DNA from 2 places in the Brachybacterium zhongshanense genome. Region 1 is predicted to be linked to the other one. Evidence: predicted binding sites of a transcription regulator. Region 1 holds the regulator's gene; the other holds the start of a gene.
The links. Region 1 encodes HrcA, which represses chaperone genes, less so after heat shock. Its sites were predicted from a motif close to TTNGCACTCGNNNNNNNCGAGTGCNAA; they were not measured.
Positions count from the first base shown of each region.

Region 2: groES (co-chaperone GroES) is a predicted target of HrcA. The motif match lies at 2,717-2,743, and genes of this name have one in related genera.

Region 1 covers NZ_AP043790.1:1,277,848-1,286,665, reverse strand. Annotated here, with positions in the region: gene dnaJ (molecular chaperone DnaJ) at 1-634, opposite strand, end outside; gene hrcA (heat-inducible transcriptional repressor HrcA) at 727-1,737, opposite strand; gene ACZ5AJ_RS05835 (DUF3097 domain-containing protein) at 1,871-2,761, shown strand; gene ACZ5AJ_RS05830 (DUF4870 domain-containing protein) at 2,915-3,652, shown strand; gene ACZ5AJ_RS05825 (hypothetical protein) at 4,009-4,800, shown strand; gene hemW (radical SAM family heme chaperone HemW) at 4,745-5,932, opposite strand; gene ACZ5AJ_RS05815 (MOSC domain-containing protein) at 5,950-6,690, opposite strand; gene lepA (translation elongation factor 4) at 6,687-8,558, opposite strand; gene ACZ5AJ_RS05805 (alpha-E domain-containing protein) at 8,711-8,818, opposite strand, start outside.
Region 2 covers NZ_AP043790.1:2,235,162-2,243,979, forward strand. Annotated here, with positions in the region: gene ACZ5AJ_RS10075 (hypothetical protein) at 1-310, opposite strand, end outside; gene groL (chaperonin GroEL) at 657-2,243, opposite strand; gene groES (co-chaperone GroES) at 2,265-2,561, opposite strand; gene ACZ5AJ_RS10090 (hypothetical protein) at 3,011-3,187, shown strand; gene ACZ5AJ_RS10095 (metallophosphoesterase family protein) at 3,231-4,127, opposite strand; gene ACZ5AJ_RS10100 (molybdenum cofactor biosynthesis protein MoaE) at 4,219-4,737, opposite strand; gene ACZ5AJ_RS10105 (MogA/MoaB family molybdenum cofactor biosynthesis protein) at 4,734-5,279, opposite strand; gene moaC (cyclic pyranopterin monophosphate synthase MoaC) at 5,276-5,824, opposite strand; gene ACZ5AJ_RS10115 (molybdopterin molybdotransferase MoeA) at 5,821-7,242, opposite strand; gene moaA (GTP 3',8-cyclase MoaA) at 7,409-8,509, shown strand; gene ACZ5AJ_RS10125 (MoaD/ThiS family protein) at 8,566-8,818, shown strand, end outside.

The sequences.
Region 1 (8,818 bases):
TGCGTCCATGGCCGGAGCACGAGGTGCACGGGGACTCGATGACGTCGCCGTGGCCCTCGCAGGTGGGGCAGGGGGCGGTGGTGACCATCTGGCCCAGCAGGGACTGGGCGACCCGCTGGACGTGGCCGGAGCCGTCGCAGGCGGTGCAGCGGGTGGGGCTCGTCCCGGGCTCGCAGCAGGAGCCGCTGCACCGCTCGCACAGCTCAGCGGTGCGGAAGGTCACCTTCTTCTCGGTGCCGAAGACGACCTCGCGCAGGTCGATCTTCGTGCGACGCAGCACGTCGCCGCCGCGCCGCTGCCGCGGGACCGGCCCCTGGCCGCGCCCGCGCATGCCCGCCGCCCCGGCGAACATGTCGAAGATGTCGTTGACGTCGAATCCGCCGCCGCCCCCGCCGAACCCGGGGAAGCCGCCGGCGCCCATGCCGGGCCCGCCGCCCATGTCGTACTGACGGCGCTTGTCCTCGTTGGAGAGGGTCTGGTAGGCCTGCGAGACCCGCTTGTAGCGCTCTGCCGCCTCAGGATCCGGGTTGACGTCGGGGTGGAGTGTGCGGGCGAGCTTGCGGTACGCCTTCTTGATCTCCTCGGTGGAGGCGTCCCGGGAGACTCCGAGCAGGTCGTAGTAGTCGTCGTTCACGGTGCAGGGGTTCCTTGCCGATGGTTCGTGGGCGGTCCGTCGGGCGCGAGGACGCGGCCGGACGGTGGAGGCGGGCGGTCAGGCCGCCCGCCTCACTCGAGATAGCGGGAGACGTAGCGGGCGATCGCCTGGACCGTCGAGATGCCGGCCGCGTAGTCCATGCGGGTGGGCCCGAGGATCGCCAGATGCGATCCTGCCCCGTATCCCGCGCCGACGACAGCCGCCTGGTTCAGCGCCCGGTCGCGCAGCTCGGAGCCGATGCGCACCTCGACCGCGCCGGGAGACGCATGCATCTCCGTGAACAGGCGCAGCAGCACGAGCTGCTCCTCGAGCACGTCCAGCAGCGGCTCGACGTCGCGGGCGAAGTCCTGCGCGGAGCGGGCGATGTTGGCGGTCCCCGCGAGCATGATGCGGTCCTCCGCGCGGGTCGCGGCGAGCGCGATGAGCGCCTCGGCGACCTCCGCCGCCGAGGCGAGGTCCGCTGCGGGGACGCTCTCGAGCATCTCCTGCAGCGGGGCGGCGAGATCGGTGACCTCGCGCCCTGCGACCGCTCGCAGGAGCTGGTCGCGCAGGTCCATGTAGAACTCGGCGGGGCGCGGGGCGACGATCGGGACGGTCCGCTGGTCCACGCGGCCGGACTCCGTGATCAGGACGATCAGCAGGAGCGAGTCGGAGACCTTGACGAGCTCGACGTGGCGCACGCGGGCCTGGCGCCGGGCCGGGTACTGGACCATGGCGACCTGCTGAGTCAGCTGGGCGAGCAGGCGCACGGTGCGACCGAGCATCTCCTCGACGTCGCCGGCGTCCTCGAGCAGACTCTGGATGGCGCGCCTCTCGGGCGCCGACAGCGGCTTGACGGTCGCGACGTGGTCGACGAAGGCGCGGTAGCCCTTGTCGGTGGGGATGCGACCGGCAGAGGTGTGGGGCTGGTGGATCAGCCCCTCCTCCTCGAGCACCGACATGTCGTTGCGGACGGTCGCCGCGGACACGCCCAGCTCGTGCCGCTCCAGCAGCGACTTCGAGCCGACGGGCTCGCGGGTGGACACGTAGTCCTCGACGATGGCGCCGAGGATCTGGAGCTTGCGGGTGTCCGTCCCCCTCACCTCCTGGTCTGGCGTCTCTCGTGCGGTCTGTCGGCGACCCTCGAGGCTTAGCACTTCAGGTCGTCGAGTGCCAATCCTACGCCTCGCACGGCGGCGTTCCGGGAGGTGTTCGCCACGGGTGTACGGTGCGGGGGTGCCCACCGCCTCCGATCGCTTCCCCGACCGGTACGGACAGGACGTGCTGTCCTCCGGTCCTCCGTCGCACCATCGCCGTCGCCCCGTGGCGCGCGAGGTCCCCGTCCACCGGGATCTCGTCGTCGAGGAGGCCTCCACCGGCTTCACCGGGGCGGTCACCCGCCTGGAGAAGATCGCCGGGCAGATCGTGGTCGAGCTCGAGGACTACCGCGGTCGTCGCCGTTCCTTCCCGCTCGGCCCAGGCTTCATGATCGACGGGCAGCCCGTCGTGCTGACGCGTCCGGCTCCGAAGAGGTCCAGCGCTCCGAAGATCTCTGCGAGCGGCTCGGTGTATGTCGAGGGCGCCCGCGCTCGCACCGCTCGCGCATCGAGGATCTGGGTCGAGGGCAAGCACGACGCCGAGCTCGTCCAGAAGGTCTGGGGCCATGACCTGCGCATCGAGGGCGTCGTCGTCGAGATGCTGGATGGCGCCGACAACCTCGTCGAACGGGTTCGGGAGTTCGCCCCCTCCCCGCAGCGGCGCATCGGCGTCCTCGTGGACCATCTGGTGAAGGGCTCGAAGGAGACCCGCATCGCGGAGGAGGTCATGCGCCTGCCCGGGGCCCGGGGGAACGTGCTCGTGCTCGGTCACCCGTACGTCGACGTATGGCAGGCCGTCCGGCCGGCGCGGGTGGGGCTGGACGCGTGGCCCCATGTTCCGCGCGGCACCGACATCAAGGTCGGCACGCTGCGGGCGCTGGGCTGGCCGCATGCAGACCAGGCCGACATCGCCCGGGGATGGCAGCGGGTCCTCGCGACCGTGCGCTCCTACGCCGACGTCGAGCCGACGCTCTCCGGGCGCATCGAGGAGCTCATCGACTTCGTGACGGTCGACGGCGCCGGCGGCTGACGACGAACGGTGCTCGAGCAGCCGTCCGACTGGGGGAAACCCCCCGCCCATCTCGGAGGGCGCCCGCGGAGACGCCCGACACAGGAAGCCTCTATTCTGGCCTCATCGACCACCGCCGGATGCACGGCCCGGCCTGTACCGAGGAGCGCCATCATGACGCAGACCCCCGCCCCTACCCCCGACGGCCAGCATCCGTACGACCCCTTCGCGGGCACGTCGGCCGACCCGGCCGTCTCCGCCTCCGCCGCCGAGGCGCCGCAGGCGAGCCCCGCCCCCGCGGCCCCGCAGTCGCCGTACGGCGCAGCGTCCTCGGCGGATCCCTTCGCGCAGCCGGCCCCGCAGCAGGAGGGGTTCGCGCAGGCCGCTCCCCCGGCCGGCGGCCACCAGCAGCAGGCCCCGCAGGCGGGCGGCTACGCACAGCCCGCCGCCGGCGCCCCCGCCGGCCAGCACCCGGCCGAGTCGCCCCTGCCGGCCGGCTTCTCGGGCCTCTACGAGGGTCCGTTGAACGGCCAGGGCACGACGCCCTCGGACTCCCGCATGTGGTCGATGTTCGCCCACCTCTCGACGGTGCTCGGCTACATCGTCGGCGCCGGCTTCCTCGGCTGGGTCGGTCCGCTGGTCATCTTCCTCATGTACAAGGACCGCGACCGCTTCATCCGCTACAACGCGGCCGAAGCGCTCAACGCGGCGATCGCGACGGTCATCATCGAGATCGTGCTCGTGATCGTGCTGACCATCTTCACGCTGATCACCTTCGGGATCGGCGGCTTCGCGTTCCCGCTGATCTGGGTGCCGGCGATCCTGCACGGCGTGTTCGCGATCATCGGCGCGGTGAAGACCAACCAGGGCACCTGGTGGAACTACCCGATCAACATCCGTCTGGTGAAGTGACCGCCCCTTCGCAGACATGCCCCCTCACGGCGCCCGCCTCGTCCTGGACGAGGCGGGCGCCGTCGTGAGGAGCGCAGTGAGCCGATATCGTGCTCTGTGTTCAGCTGTCGCACAGTGAGGCACCGATGACGGACTCTCCGGCCCCCGATCCGCACCATCACCCCGCCCCGGCCGATCTCGGCGATCCTCGATCCCCCGGCGCCCCATGGGATGCGCAGCCCTCGCCGGGATCGGTCCACGACCAGCCGGGCCAGCCGACATCTCCCCCGCCACCCTCGGCCCCGCCGCCCTCGGCCCCGCCGCCCTCGGCCCCGCCGCCCTCGGCCGCGCCCTCGAACGGAGGCGGCTGGCGCGACATGCTGGGCGACGACGCCGTGCGAATCTCCCGAGGGACCCGCGCGCTCTGGGACCGACGCGCCGAGACCCGTTCACGCATCGCCCAGGGCGGACAGGAGCTCGCCGGGCACGGCCGGGAGATCGCGCAGAGAGGACGCTCTGCGGCATCCAGCGCCTGGAGCACCGCCGCACCGACGGGGGCGCAGGCCGTCGACGCCGTCCGCACCCGCGCGGGCGGCGCGGTGCGCAGCGCCGCCGACGCCGGACGGCGCGCCGGAGAGCTGCGGATCGGCCCCGACGGGCGTCCTCGCATGCCCCGTGCACTGATCTTCTCCGCGGTCGCCGCGATGCTGGCAGCATTCCTCATGGCGCTCACGGTCCTGCTCAGCGCCTTCGGCGCGGGGAGGACGCTGCGCGTGATCGCCTGGCTGACGGACGACACCGGCATCCGCGCCCTGGAATGGGTGCACACGATCAGTTCGGGCATCGCCGGTCTGATCATGCTCGTCGGCACGCTCCTCGGACTCGCCATCACCGCCGTCTTCGGGATCTACGCGTGGCGGGTCCTGCGGGGGACTGGACGCGCCCGCTGGGTCGCGCTCGCCGCCGTGGTCTGCGGCTCGTTCACCGCGCTGCCGGTCGAGCCCCTGGTGGGAGCCCTCTTCCTGCTGGTGTCCGGGACGAGCGTCCTGCTCGCCTTCGTGCCCGCCTCCCGGACGTGGTTCGCCCATCGTCGTGCGCTCCGGAGCGCACAGCTCACTCCACGAGGTCCCGGATCACCGCATCGGCCATCAGCCGTCCCCGGCGGGTGAGCACCGCACGACCGTCGGCGAGCGCCTCCGGGTCCAGATGACCGCGCTCGCGGTGGACGTCCACCATGTGCCGACGGCTGGCCGGCACCGCCTCGACCTCCAGGCCGTCGACGATCCGCAGCTCGAGCATGACCCGCTCGAGGGCGCGGTCCTCGGCGGAGAGCTGCTCGCTCTCCTGCACCGGCAGCATCCCCTCGGCCAGGCGCGCGGCATAGCGGCTGGGATGCTTCACGTTCCAGGACCGCTGGCCGTCGCGATGGCGGTGGGCACCGGGACCGATCCCCCACCAGTCCGCTCCATGCCAGTAGGCGAGGTTGTGACGGGAGCGGTGCTCGGGAGCGCGGGCCCAGTTGGAGACCTCGTACCAGCTGAGCCCGTCGGCCGCGGCGAGGTCGTCGACGAGCTCGTACTTGTCCGCCATGTCGTCGCCGTCGGGCTCGGCGACCTCGCCCCGACGCAGCTTCCGCGCCATGGCGGTGTTGCCCTCGATGATCAGCGAGTAGGCCGAGAGATGGTCGATGCCGCAGGCGAGCGCCGCGCGGACGGAGGCCTCGACGTCTGCGAGGGTCTCCCCCGGAGTCCCGTAGATCAGGTCGAGGCTGACGTCGAGACCGGCCTCGCGGGCCCAGTCCACGACCTGGGGAACGCGCTCGGGGTCGTGGGTGCGATCCAGGGTCGCGAGCACGGAGCGCACGGCCGACTGCATGCCGAAGGAGACGCGGGTGATGCCGCCGTCGGCCAGGCGCTGCAGCGACTCCCGAGTGACCGAATCGGGGTTCGCCTCGGTGGTGACCTCCGCGCCGGGGGCCAGAGGGATCAGCGAGCGCAGATGGTCGAGCATCGAGACCAGATCCCGGGCGGGCAGCAGGGTGGGGGTGCCTCCGCCGAAGAAGACGGTGCCGACGCGCTCGTAGGCGTACCCGGCGGCGAGGTCATCGGCACGCTGCAGGTCCATCTCCCGCATCGCGTTGGCGGGATACTCCCGCTGCGAGCCTCCCCCGCCGAGCTCGGTCGCCGTGTAGGTGTTGAAGTCGCAGTATCCGCAGCGCACGGCGCAGAAGGGCACATGGATGTAGACCGACAGATCCTCCGTCGGCCGCCCGGAGGGACGCGGCGCGCCCGAGGCGCGGATGCTCGGCGCCGAAGCGGTCACCGGCCGGTCCCGACGGCGAAGCCGCGACCGGTCGAGCGCAGCGCGGGAGGGACCTCGATGCCGAGCACCTGGTCGATCTGGCGGGCGGCCCCGTCGTACAGCACGGTGGAGGTGTCCTGCGCCCACTCCAGCAGCAGACGGGCCCGGTCAGCCTCGAGCCCGCGGAAGAGATCGCCGATGGTGACGCCGTGGTCGGGCCGCTGAAGCACCTGGATGCGCTCGCCGGCACCGACGGCGCCCTCCTCGACGACGCGGAAGTAGGCTCCGCTGCGGCCCTCCTCCGTGAAGCGGCGGCCCCAGCGGCGGTCGCCCATGCGAGCGCTGAAGGTTCCGCAGGGCTGGCGCGGACAGGTGCCCTCGATGACCGCGGTGCCGATGCGCCAGCGCTCTCCGACGACGGTCTCGTCGGTGTCCTGCCCGACGGTCACCAGGTTCTCCCCGAAGAAGCCGTCGGGCAGCTCCTCCCCGCGCTCTGCGGCATAGGCCTCGCGGACCTCGCGGGAGAAGGCGTAGACGGCCTTGAAGATCCCGCCGTGATGCTCGCGGTCGCCCTGCACGTCGCCGAGGACGCCGTGGGTCAGCAGCTGCACGGGGGCGTCGGAGGGTCGCTTGTCGATGCCGCTCATGAGGGAGCGCTCGGGCACGGCGAACAGCTGAGCGACCGTGCACACGGCCGCGACAGCGCCGCCGCGCGAGGTGTCGATCGCGACGTCGAGCCGCGGCCGGACGGGGCTCACCGCTTCTTCCCCTCCTTGGGCTCGGCCGCATCGGAGGAGAGCGCGGCGATGAACGCCTCCTGAGGAACCTCGACGGAGCCGATGTTCTTCATGCGCTTCTTGCCCTCCTTCTGCTTCTCCAGGAGCTTGCGCTTGCGGGAGATGTCGCCGCCGTAGCACTTGGACAGCACGTCCTTGCGCATGGCGCGGATGTTCTCGCGAGCGATGATGCGCGAGCCGATGGCCGCCTGGATCGGCACCTCGAACTGCTGGCGCGGGATGAGCTTCTTGAGCTTCCCGGCCATCTCGACGCCGTAGTGGTAGGCCTTGTCGCGGTGGACGATCGCGCTGAAGGCGTCCACCGGCTCGCCCTGGAGGAGCATGTCGACCTTGACGAGGTCCGCGGTCTGGGAGCCGGAGACGTCGTAGTCGAGGGAGGCGTAGCCCTTGGTCCGGGACTTCAGCTGGTCGAAGAAGTCGAAGACGATCTCCGCGAGCGGGAGCGTGTACCGCAGCTCGACGCGGTCCTCGCTGAGGTAGTCCATGCCGCCGAGGATCCCGCGCTTGGACTGGCACAGCTCCATGACGGCGCCGATGTACTCACTGGGCACGAGGATCGTCGCCTTGGTGACGGGCTCGTGGATCTCGCGGACCTTGCCGGCTGGGAAGTCGGAGGGGTTCATGACCTCGACCTCGCTGCCGTCCTCCATCACCACGTGGTAGACGACGCTGGGTGCCGTGGAGATGAGGTCCAGGTCGAACTCCCGCTCGAGCCGCTCGCGGATGATCTCCAGGTGCAGCAGCCCCAGGAACCCCACGCGGAACCCGAAGCCGAGCGCGGTGGAGGTCTCCGGCTCGTAGTTCAGCGCAGCATCGTTGAGCTTGAGCTTGTCGAGCGCGTCGCGGAGGTTCGGATAGTCGGAGCCGTCGATCGGGAAGAGGCCCGAGAACACCATGGGCTTGGGGTCGGAGTACCCGGCCAGCGGCTCGCTCGCCCCGTTGATCGAGGTGGTGATGGTATCGCCGACCTTCGACTGGCGCACGTCCTTCACGCCGGTGATCAGGTAGCCGACCTCGCCGGGACCGACGCCCTTCGTCGGCGACGGCTCCGGGGAGCTCACGCCGATCTCCAGCAGCTCGTGGTGGGCGCCGGTGGACATCATGTCGATGCGGTCGCGGGAGCGGAGGTATCCGTCGACGACGCGGATGTAGGTGACCACGCCCCGATAGGTGTCGTAGACGGAGTCGAAGATCATCGCGCGGCAGGGGGCCCCCGGGTCCCCCTCCGGAGCGGGGAGCTGGCGGACGACATGGTCGAGCAGCTCGGGGACCCCCTGACCGGTCTTCCCGGAGACCCGCAGCACCTCGTCGGGATCGACGCCGACGAGCTGGCCGATCTCTGCGGCGTACTTCTCGGGGTCCGCACCGGGGAGGTCGATCTTGTTCAGGACAGGGATGATGGTGAGGTCGTTCTCCATCGCCAGGTACAGGTTCGCCAGGGTCTGCGCCTCGATGCCCTGGGCTGCGTCGACGAGCAGGATCGCGCCCTCGCAGGCGGCCAGGGAGCGGGAGACCTCGTAGGTGAAGTCGACGTGACCGGGGGTGTCGATCATGTTCAGCGCGTAGTTCACGCCGTCGACCTGCCAGGGCATGCGCACGGCCTGGGACTTCACCGTGATGCCGCGCTCGCGCTCGATGTCCATCCGGTCGAGGTACTGCGCACGCATGGCGCGCTCCTCGACGATCCCGGTGATCTGCAGCATGCGGTCCGCCAATGTCGACTTGCCGTGGTCGATGTGCGCGATGATGCAGAAGTTGCGGATGCGCTCCTGGGGCGTCGACGCGGGCTGGATGTCCCGGGCCTCATCGGCAGCGATCCTGGGGGTCACCGGCGGCTTCCTCTCACTGGGGGCGCGCGCCCCTGCGGGCGCACCGAACAGCGCCCATCGTCTCACGGCGAGCTTCGCGCCCGCGCCCCGCGCCGCCGCGGCCCGGCCGACGTCACAGCCCCTCGGGCCTCGCCGTGTCAGGCGTCGGCGCCTCAGACGTCGGCGTGGAAGTACGTGCTGCCCAGCGAGCGCGTCGCCGCGGCGGTCACCCGCTGCAGCTGCTCCATCTCGGCACCGAAGTCCGCGACGATCTCCTCGAA
Region 2 (8,818 bases), 960 kb from region 1:
GCCCGCGCAGCACGAAGCCGCGCTCGTCGATCTGCAGCCACGCCGTCAGCACGCGCAGCATGATCGCGATCGAGGCGATGAGCACGGCCACCCACAGTGCGAAGGGCAGGGTGAACAGCGGATCGTGCCCCAGCAGCGGGCTGCTCCACAGCCGCTGGCCGACGAAGCTGATGATGACCAGGAACTCGAGCACGACGACGAAGATGACACCGGCCACGAGCGTGCCGAGGACCACGGTGGCGGGCGGTCCGAAGGTGCGCGTCGAGAGCGCCTCCGCGGGAGCGCCGCTGTCGTCAGGACTGACTGCCATCGCACCTCCTCGCACTGCCCGCTCACACTGCCCGGGCTCTTCGGATCTGCCCATCCTAGAACGCCCGACGGCCCTGGGCGCGCGCATCCACACTGGTGGGACGGCCCGCACATCCACGACGGGCCGGTGCTCGACGGGCGGGCGGGAGCACGACCGGCGGGCGGGCGGGAGCACGACCGGCGGGCGGTAGCACGACCGGCGGGCGGGAGCACGAAGGGCGGGCGGGCAGGACATCTCTCCTGCCCGCCCGCCCTGGCGGCGGGATGGTGCACCGGCCCGGGGACCGTGCGCCATCCGACGGCGGCTCGTACTCAGGCCGCCCGGCGGCCATCAGGCCGCCGGAGGATCACTCCTCGTCCTCGTCCTTCTTCTCGACCACGAGGGTCTCGGTGGTCAGCACCAGGCCCGCGATCGAGGCGGCGTTCCGCAGCGCGGAGCGGGTCACCTTGACCGGGTCGATGATGCCTGCGGCCACGAGATCGACGTACTCGCCGGTCGCAGCGTTCAGGCCATGGCCGACCTCGGCCTCCTTGACCTTCTCGACCACGACGTAGCCCTCGAGCCCGGCGTTCTCCGAGATCCAGCGCAGCGGCTCGACGACGGCGCGAGCCACCAGACGCACGCCCACGGCCTCGTCGCCCGTCAGGCCGAGACCGTCCTGGAGGACGGAGGACGCCTGGACGATGGCGCTTCCGCCACCGGCCACGATGCCCTCCTCGATGGCCGCACGAGTCGCGGAGACCGCGTCCTCGATGCGCATCTTCTTCTCCTTGAGCTCGACCTCCGTGTGGGCGCCCACGCGGATGACGGACACGCCGCCGGCGAGCTTGGCGAGGCGCTCCTGGAGCTTCTCGCGGTCCCAGTCGGAGTCGGTCGCGGCGATCTCGGCGCGGATCTGCGCGACGCGGTCGGCCACGGCCTCGTCATCGCCGGCGCCGCCGACGATGGTGGTCGAGTCCTTGGTGATGACCACGCGACCCGCGTGGCCGAGCACCTCGGTGCCGACGGACTTGAGGTCCAGGCCGAGATCCGCGGTGACCACCTGGGCACCGGTGAGGACCGCGATGTCCTGGAGCATCGCCTTGCGTCGGTCGCCGAAGGCCGGGGCCTTCACGGCGGCGCCCTTGAAGTTGCCGCGGATCCGGTTGACGACCAGCGTGGACAGGGCCTCGCCGTCGACGTCCTCAGCGATCACGAACAGCGGCTTGCCGCCCTCGACGACCTTCTCCAGCAGGGGCAGGATGTCCGCGACCGCGGAGATCTTGCCCTGGTGCAGCAGCACCTGGGCGTCCTCGAGCACGACCTCCTGGCGGTCGGCGTCGGTGACGAAGTGCGGGGAGATGAAGCCCTTGTCGAACTGCATGCCCTCGGTGAAGTCCAGCTCCATCGCGGTGGTCGAGGACTCCTCGACCGTGATGACGCCGTCCTTGCCGACCTTGTCGAAGGCGTCGGCGAGAAGCTCGCCGATCTCGCGGTCCTGACTCGAGACCGCGGCGACGCTGGCGATCTGCGCCTTGTCCTCGATCTCGATCGCGATCTCGCCGAGCTGCGCGGACAGCGCCTCGACGGCCTTCTCGATGCCGCGCTTGAGAGCGGACGGAGCCGCACCCGAGGCGACGTTGCGCAGACCCTCGTGGACCAGCGCCTGCGCCAGCACGGTGGCGGTGGTGGTGCCGTCTCCCGCGATGTCGTTGGTCTTGGTCGCGACCTCCTTGGTGAGCTGCGCGCCGAGGTTCTCGTACGGATCCTCGAGCTCGACCTCACGGGCGATGGTCACGCCGTCGTTGGTGATCGTGGGGGCGCCCCACTTCTTGTCGAGGACGACGTTGCGGCCCTTGGGGCCGAGCGTGACCTTGACGGTGTTCGCGAGCTTGTCGACGCCGCGCTCGAGGGCGCGACGAGCATCCTCGTCGTAGATGATTTCCTTAGCCATGGATCAGAATCCTCGATCCGGTCAGTTCTCGATGATGGCGAGGATGTCGCGCGCACCGAGGACCAGGTACTCCTCGTTGCCGTACTTCAGCTCGGTGCCGCCGTACTTGGAGAAGACGACCTTGTCGCCGACCTTGACGTCGACGGGGATGCGCTCGCCCTTGTCGTCGAAGCGGCCGGCGCCGACGGCGACGACCTCGCCCTCCTGGGGCTTCTCCTTGGCGGTGTCGGGGATCACGAGGCCGGACGCGGTGGTCTGCTCGGCCTCGAGCGGCTTGACGACGACACGATCCTCGAGGGGCTTGATGGAGACCGACATGCGGGTCACTCCTTCATGGTGAGTTGACTCAGAGAGTTCTGGGTTCAGGGATCCGGGTCCCGGGCGTCGTCGCGGTGCCGACCGGAGAAGATCCCTCTGGCAGCCTCTGGCACTCTCGGCCGTCGACTGCCAACGGAGCCAACTCTAGGACCGGTCTGGCACTCATGCAAGACGAGTGCTAATCGCGGTCGGCGATCACGCGGGCGAACGGCTCCGGGACTGCTCGCGCCGGCGGCGCCCGACCCCGGTCGCCATCCTCTGCTCCGCAGGTCACACACTTCTTGTGACCCTGCCGACGAGGGATCGCCAGCCCGGTGACGAACCGGCCGCGGACGAGTACAACAGGAGCGGGCGGAGCGCCGGCCGGAGCATCTGAGACCCAGGGACCGTCCAGCGTCCCGCCCGCACCGATCGCTCATCCACCCGAACCGAAGGGGATCCCGACCGCCATGCACGTCCTCCGCCGCCTGAACACCGCCATGGAGCACCTCGCCGACCGCCTGCAGGGCCAGGACATCGAACGCCGCACCACCGCCGGAGGCGAGCGCCGCGGCGGAAGCGACTACGCGGCCCTGATGCGCGCCCGCCAGTCACAGGGCAGCAGCACCATCGGCTTCGGCCGCTGAACCGGCCGCCGGACCGGCCGCTGAGCCGGTCCCGCCGGCCGCATCACCCCGCAGCCGGGCGGCCGGCGGCGGCGATGATCTGCTCCACCTGCTCCGGGGTGAAGTCGTAGACGGGGGTCCCGGCGGCATCGCTCCCGGACAGGGTGTCCCCGGCATTGGGATGGACCGAGGTGATCACGCGCGGCGCCCCCTCCCCGAGCTCGACGAGGCTCACGCCCGACAGCGCGAGCGCCCGCTCGTGCGCCTGCGACCCGACGGCGTCGACCACGTTCGTCACGCCCGGCGCGACATGCACAGGGATCCCTGCGATCTGCCCGTCCATCGCATGGTGGTAGTGGCCCGAGAGCACGATCCGCACGTCAGAGCCCTCGAGCACCTCGGAGAGCTCCTCCAGGCCGTCGAGCTCGAGACCGCCCAGCAGGCGGGTCACGGCTCGCAGCGGCGGATGGTGGATCGCGAGCACCGTGCCCGGGGCCGTTCCGTCGGCCGACGGCGGAGCCGGCTCGGCGAGCACGGCGTCCAGCCACTGCAGCTGCTCCTGCTCGAGATGTCCGTAGCCGGCTCCGGGGACGCTCGAGTCCAGGACCACGACGCGACCGCCGTCGGGCAGCGCGACCTCGCGATCCTGCACGACGGTCCCCCGATCGCCGAGCGCGACGGACTCCCCGTACACCGCGGAGACGTCATGGTTGCCCATCGCCACCACGAGGACGGCCCCGAGCTCCGCGACGAAGGGATCCAGCAGCTCGTGCAGACGGCGGTAGCTGTCGGCGCTGCCGTCCTCGGAGGCGTCGCCGGTGTGGACGACCGCATCGATCCCCAGCAGTCCCCCGCAGTGCGCGAGCAGCCCGCGGAGAGCCGCGGCGGTGTCGATCCGGTCGTAGTGGCGGGCCGACGGGTCGCCGTACAGGTGCGTGTCGGTCAGGTGGAGGATGCGCATGCTCCCCACGCTAGGCGCCGCGGATGACCCGCGCGTGAACCGGAGCCGAACCGGGCGCCGCCATCCGGCTCAGCGGCGCGCCGCCTCACCGTCAGCCGAGGGCGCCGACCCACTCGTCGGTGCCGTCATCGAACTCCTGGTGCTTCCAGATCGGCACCCTGCGCTTGACGGTGTCGACCAGGTCGTCGCATGCGGCGAAGGCCAGCTTGCGATGCGGGGCGGCGACCGCGCAGACCAGGGCGCTCTCCCCGATCGCCACCGCTCCGTGACGGTGCGCGACCGCGACCAGCGCATCGGGATAGCGCTCGGCGATCTCGAGGGCGACCTCGGCGATCGCCTCCCCCGCGGTCGGATGGGCCGTGTAGGTCAGGGAGCGCACGCCCTTGCCCCCGTCGTGATCGCGCACGACGCCGTCGAAGGTCACGACGGCGCCGCATCGCGGATCCGCCACGGCCTCGGCCACGGCGACGACGGAGATCGGCTCGAGGCCGACGTCGGCGCGGAGCACCCGCTCGTCGGCCCCGCCCATCCCCGGGTCGCCGGGCACGCGCAGGCTCTCGGCCGGGGCGCCGAACGGCGTCGGCCCAGGGCCGGGATCGGTCGCACTCATCGGTGGTCGCCCCCGTCGCGCTGGTCCAGCAGATGGTCGAGGATCGGGTCCAGCACCGCGATCCCGTCGCGCACCCCGCCCCGGGAGCCCGGCAGCGTGACCACGAAGCTGCCGCCCGCCATCCCGGCGACTCCGCGGCTGAGGAGCGCCGTCGGGGTCTTCTCGGCACCGAGCCGGCGCACGGCCTCGAGCACACCGGGCATGTCCCGCTCGATCAGCGGCGCGACCTGCTCGGGGGTCACGTCGGTGGGGCTCACGCCGGTGCCCCCGGAGGTGATGATGACGTCCGCCCCGGCGGCGATCGCCTCGGAGACCGCTCGGCCGACGTCAGGGCCGTCGGCCACCACCACCCGACGGACGGGATCCAGCCCGCGGCCGACGAGCCACTCCTCGAGGATCGGACCGGTCCGATCCTCGTAGGTGCCGTCGGCGGCGCGGGTCGAGGCGATCACGACGCACGCCGCGCCCCGCAGACGGGGCACCCCGTCGCCGTCGCGACGGATGCAGTCGACATCGCTGCGCACCGCGGGCACATCCCTCATAGCCGGCCCTCCTGCTGCTGCTGCGCCTGCTGGTGCTGCTGCTCCAGCTCGGCGCGCTGCTGCTCCGCGAGCATCTGCTCGCGCGTCCAATCCCCGCTCTTGCCGCCGGACTTGGACACCACTCCGATGTCCTCGATCGTGGCCAGGTGGTCGACGGCCTTGATCATGTCGTAGACCGTCAGCGCGGTGACGGTCACCGCCGTCAGCGCCTCCATCTCGACACCGGTGACGCCCCGGGTGCGGACCCGCGCCGTGATCTCCACACGGTCCTCGACCGGCACGAGGTCGACCTCGACCCCGGAGATCGGCAGCGGGTGGCACAGAGGCACCAGGTCGCTGGTGCGCTTGGCGCCCATGATCCCGGCGATCCGGGCGACCGGCAGCGCCTCGCCCTTGGGCAGATCGCCCTGGGCGATGCGCTCGACCACGTCGGACCGGGTGCGCAGAGTGCCGCGGGCGACGGCCTCGCGGGATGTCACCGCCTTCTCCGTCACATCGACCATATGGGCCGATCCGTCGGGACGCACATGCGTGAGCTCGTTCATCTCTCCCCTCCAGGGATCAGGATCGTCTCCACCAGGTCGCCGTCCGCGATGCGGTCGACGCCGACGGGGACCAGGACCAGGGCGTCCGCGGCCGCGAGGCCGCCGATCAGGTGCGAGCTCGGGCCGCCGACCAGGCGCACACGGCCCGACGGCAGCACCCGGGCCCGACGATGCTGCGCGAGATCCGCCGGGGAGGAGACCTCCTCCTCCTCCAGCAGGATCGGCAGGCGCAGACGCTGGCGGGCGGGCGCGCGCAGAGCCGGTCGGGCGATGAGCTCGCAGCTCAGGAGCGCCGAGACGGGATTGCCGGGGAATGCCAGCCAGGGGACGCGTCGGCCCGACCCGGGAGCTCCGTCCTGGCCGACGGACCGGCCCGGAGCACTCCCGAGGTCGAGGGTGCCGATGCCCTGCGGCCCGCCGGGCTGCATCGCGACCTTCGGGAACGTGAGCACGGCACCGGGCAGCTCGGCCGCCTGTCGGACAACCTCGAAGGCGCCCGCGCTGACGCCACCGCTGGTGACGATCAGATCCGCATCGGTGCGCTCGACCTCAGCGCACAGGTGCTGCAGCAGCGCCTCCGGGTCGTCGGGAACGGTGCCCACGCTCACGACCTCGGCCCCCGCCTCGGCGAGCGCGGCGGCGAGGCCGGGCCCGTTCGCGTCGAAGGCCCCGCCCGCCGGGATCCCCGGGCTCGCTGTGCCGGCGCCCGCAGCGGTGCTCCTCGCTGCACTGGCCCCCGTGCTCGACGGCGCGACCTCGCTCGCGGGCGCGACCTCGCTGCCGGTCGAGAGGACGAGCACGCGGATCGGGGCGAGCACCTCGACCTCGGCGATGCCGCACGCGGCCAGGTGCGCGATCCGTGCGGGCGTGAGCTGCGCACCGGCGCGCAGGACGGTGTCGCCCGCGTACGTGTCCGAGCCGCGCCGGCGCACATAGCGTCCGACGGTCGAATCCTGCGGGTGCAGGATCACGTTCTCGCCGGCTGCCTCGGCGACGGTCTCGGTGTCGGACGCGGACGCGGACAGGGACGCGGATACGGGGAAGGCACCCTCTGCTGACTCCTCGACGGGGACGACGAGGTCGGCTCCGACGGGCATGGGCGCGCCGGTCATGATCGGTCGGGCAGTGCCTGGTTCGAGGGTCGAGGGCGCATCGCCCGCGGCGATCGTCGGCCCGAGCCGGAGGGGCGCGCCGACGAGGTCCGCGCGGGCGACCGCATAGCCGTCCATCTGGGAGTTGTCGGCCGACGGCACGTCGACGCGGGCCCGCACGTCATGGGCGATGATCCGGCCGATGGCGTCGGCGCCCAGCCGGACGGGCGTCCGCGCATGCAGCGGAGCCAGCAGCGCTGCGGCGTCTGCCGCATGCTCCTCGAGAGGGATGCGGATGCTCTCCTGCGCCGTCCTCGACCGTGCCATCAGCGCCGTCCTCCGTCTCCTGGTCCCGCGTGCCGCGTCGGTCCGGCGTGCGTCGCGTCGCACCTCGCCGTCAGCGGGGCGCACGTCCCCCCAGTATGGATGCAGCGCGGCCTATGCTGGATGTCGTCGTCGGGCGCCGCGCCCCGACAGGTGGAGGTGGATCGCGATGTCATCGCGTCCGATCGCGCTCGGAATGCCGCGCCCGCGCACGACCGACGAGACCTCCTCGGCCCTCCCCGACGTCTCCGACCGTCCCGCCTCCCCGGGCCTGCTGGACAGCTTCGGCCGCTCCGCGACCGACCTGCGCCTGTCCCTGACGGACTTCTGCAACCTGCGCTGCACCTACTGCATGCCCGCCTCCGGACTGACGTTCCTGGCCAAGGACCAGATGCTGTCGGTCGAGGAGATCGTGCGCCTGGTGCGGATCGGCGTGGACCGCCTCGGCATCACCCAGGTGCGCTTCACCGGCGGCGAGCCCCTCACCCGCCCCGACCTCGACGAGATCATCGCCGGGGTCGCCGCCCTCGCGAACCGCCCGGACATCTCCCTGACCACCAATGCGATCGGACTCGAGGTCCGCGCGCAGAAGCTTCGGGCAGCAGGTCTCGATCGGATCAACGTCTCGCTCGACTCCGTGGTCTCCGAGACCTTCGAGCGGATCACCCGCCGTCCGCTGCTGCATCGGGTGCTCGAGGGCATCGACGGCGCCCGCTCCGCAGGCCTGGACCCCATCAAGGTCAATGCCGTGCTGATGCCCGACGTCAACGACCACGAACTCCCCGACCTGCTGGACTGGTGCCTCGATCGCGCCCTGCAGCTGCGGGTCATCGAGCAGATGCCGCTCGACGCCGATCACCGCTGGAACCGCGGCACCATGATCACTGCCGCCGACGTGCACCAGATCCTCGCGGACCGCTACCTCCTCACGCCCGCCGATGTCCGACGCGACGGCGCCCCCGCCGAGCTCTACGACGTCGCGGACCGCGCCGACGGTCGCCCCCGCGGACGGGTCGGCATCATCGCCTCGGTCACTCGCCCGTTCTGCGCCGACTGCCGCCGCACCCGCCTCACCGCCGAGGGCCGTGTGCGCACCTGCCTGTTCTCCCGCGAGGAGACGGACCTGCGAGGCGCTCTGCGGAACGGGGCCGACGACGAGACCATCGCCGACATCTGGCGCGCCGCGCACTGGGGGAAGAAGGCCGGGCACGGCATGGACCGCTCCGACTTCCGCCAGCCCGAGCGCCCCATGAGCGCCATCGGCGGATGAGCCCGATGAGCCGATGAGCAGGGCGCACGGATGAGCACGAGAGGAGCAGCGCCACGATGACCACGACAGACACTCCCGCCTCCGAGGCGACCAGCGGCGGAGCACCATCCGCCGAGACGGAGCAGTCTTCCTTGGCCGACGACCACGCTCCCTCGATCGAGGTGAACCTCTTCGCCGGAGCCGCCGCCGAGTACGGTGCCGAGACCGCGACCGTCCCCGGTGCAACCCTCCAGCAGGTGCTCGATGCGCTGGTCGCCGGAGCCACTGAGCGCGGCGCGAAGGTCATCCGCCGGTCGAGCGTCCTCGTCA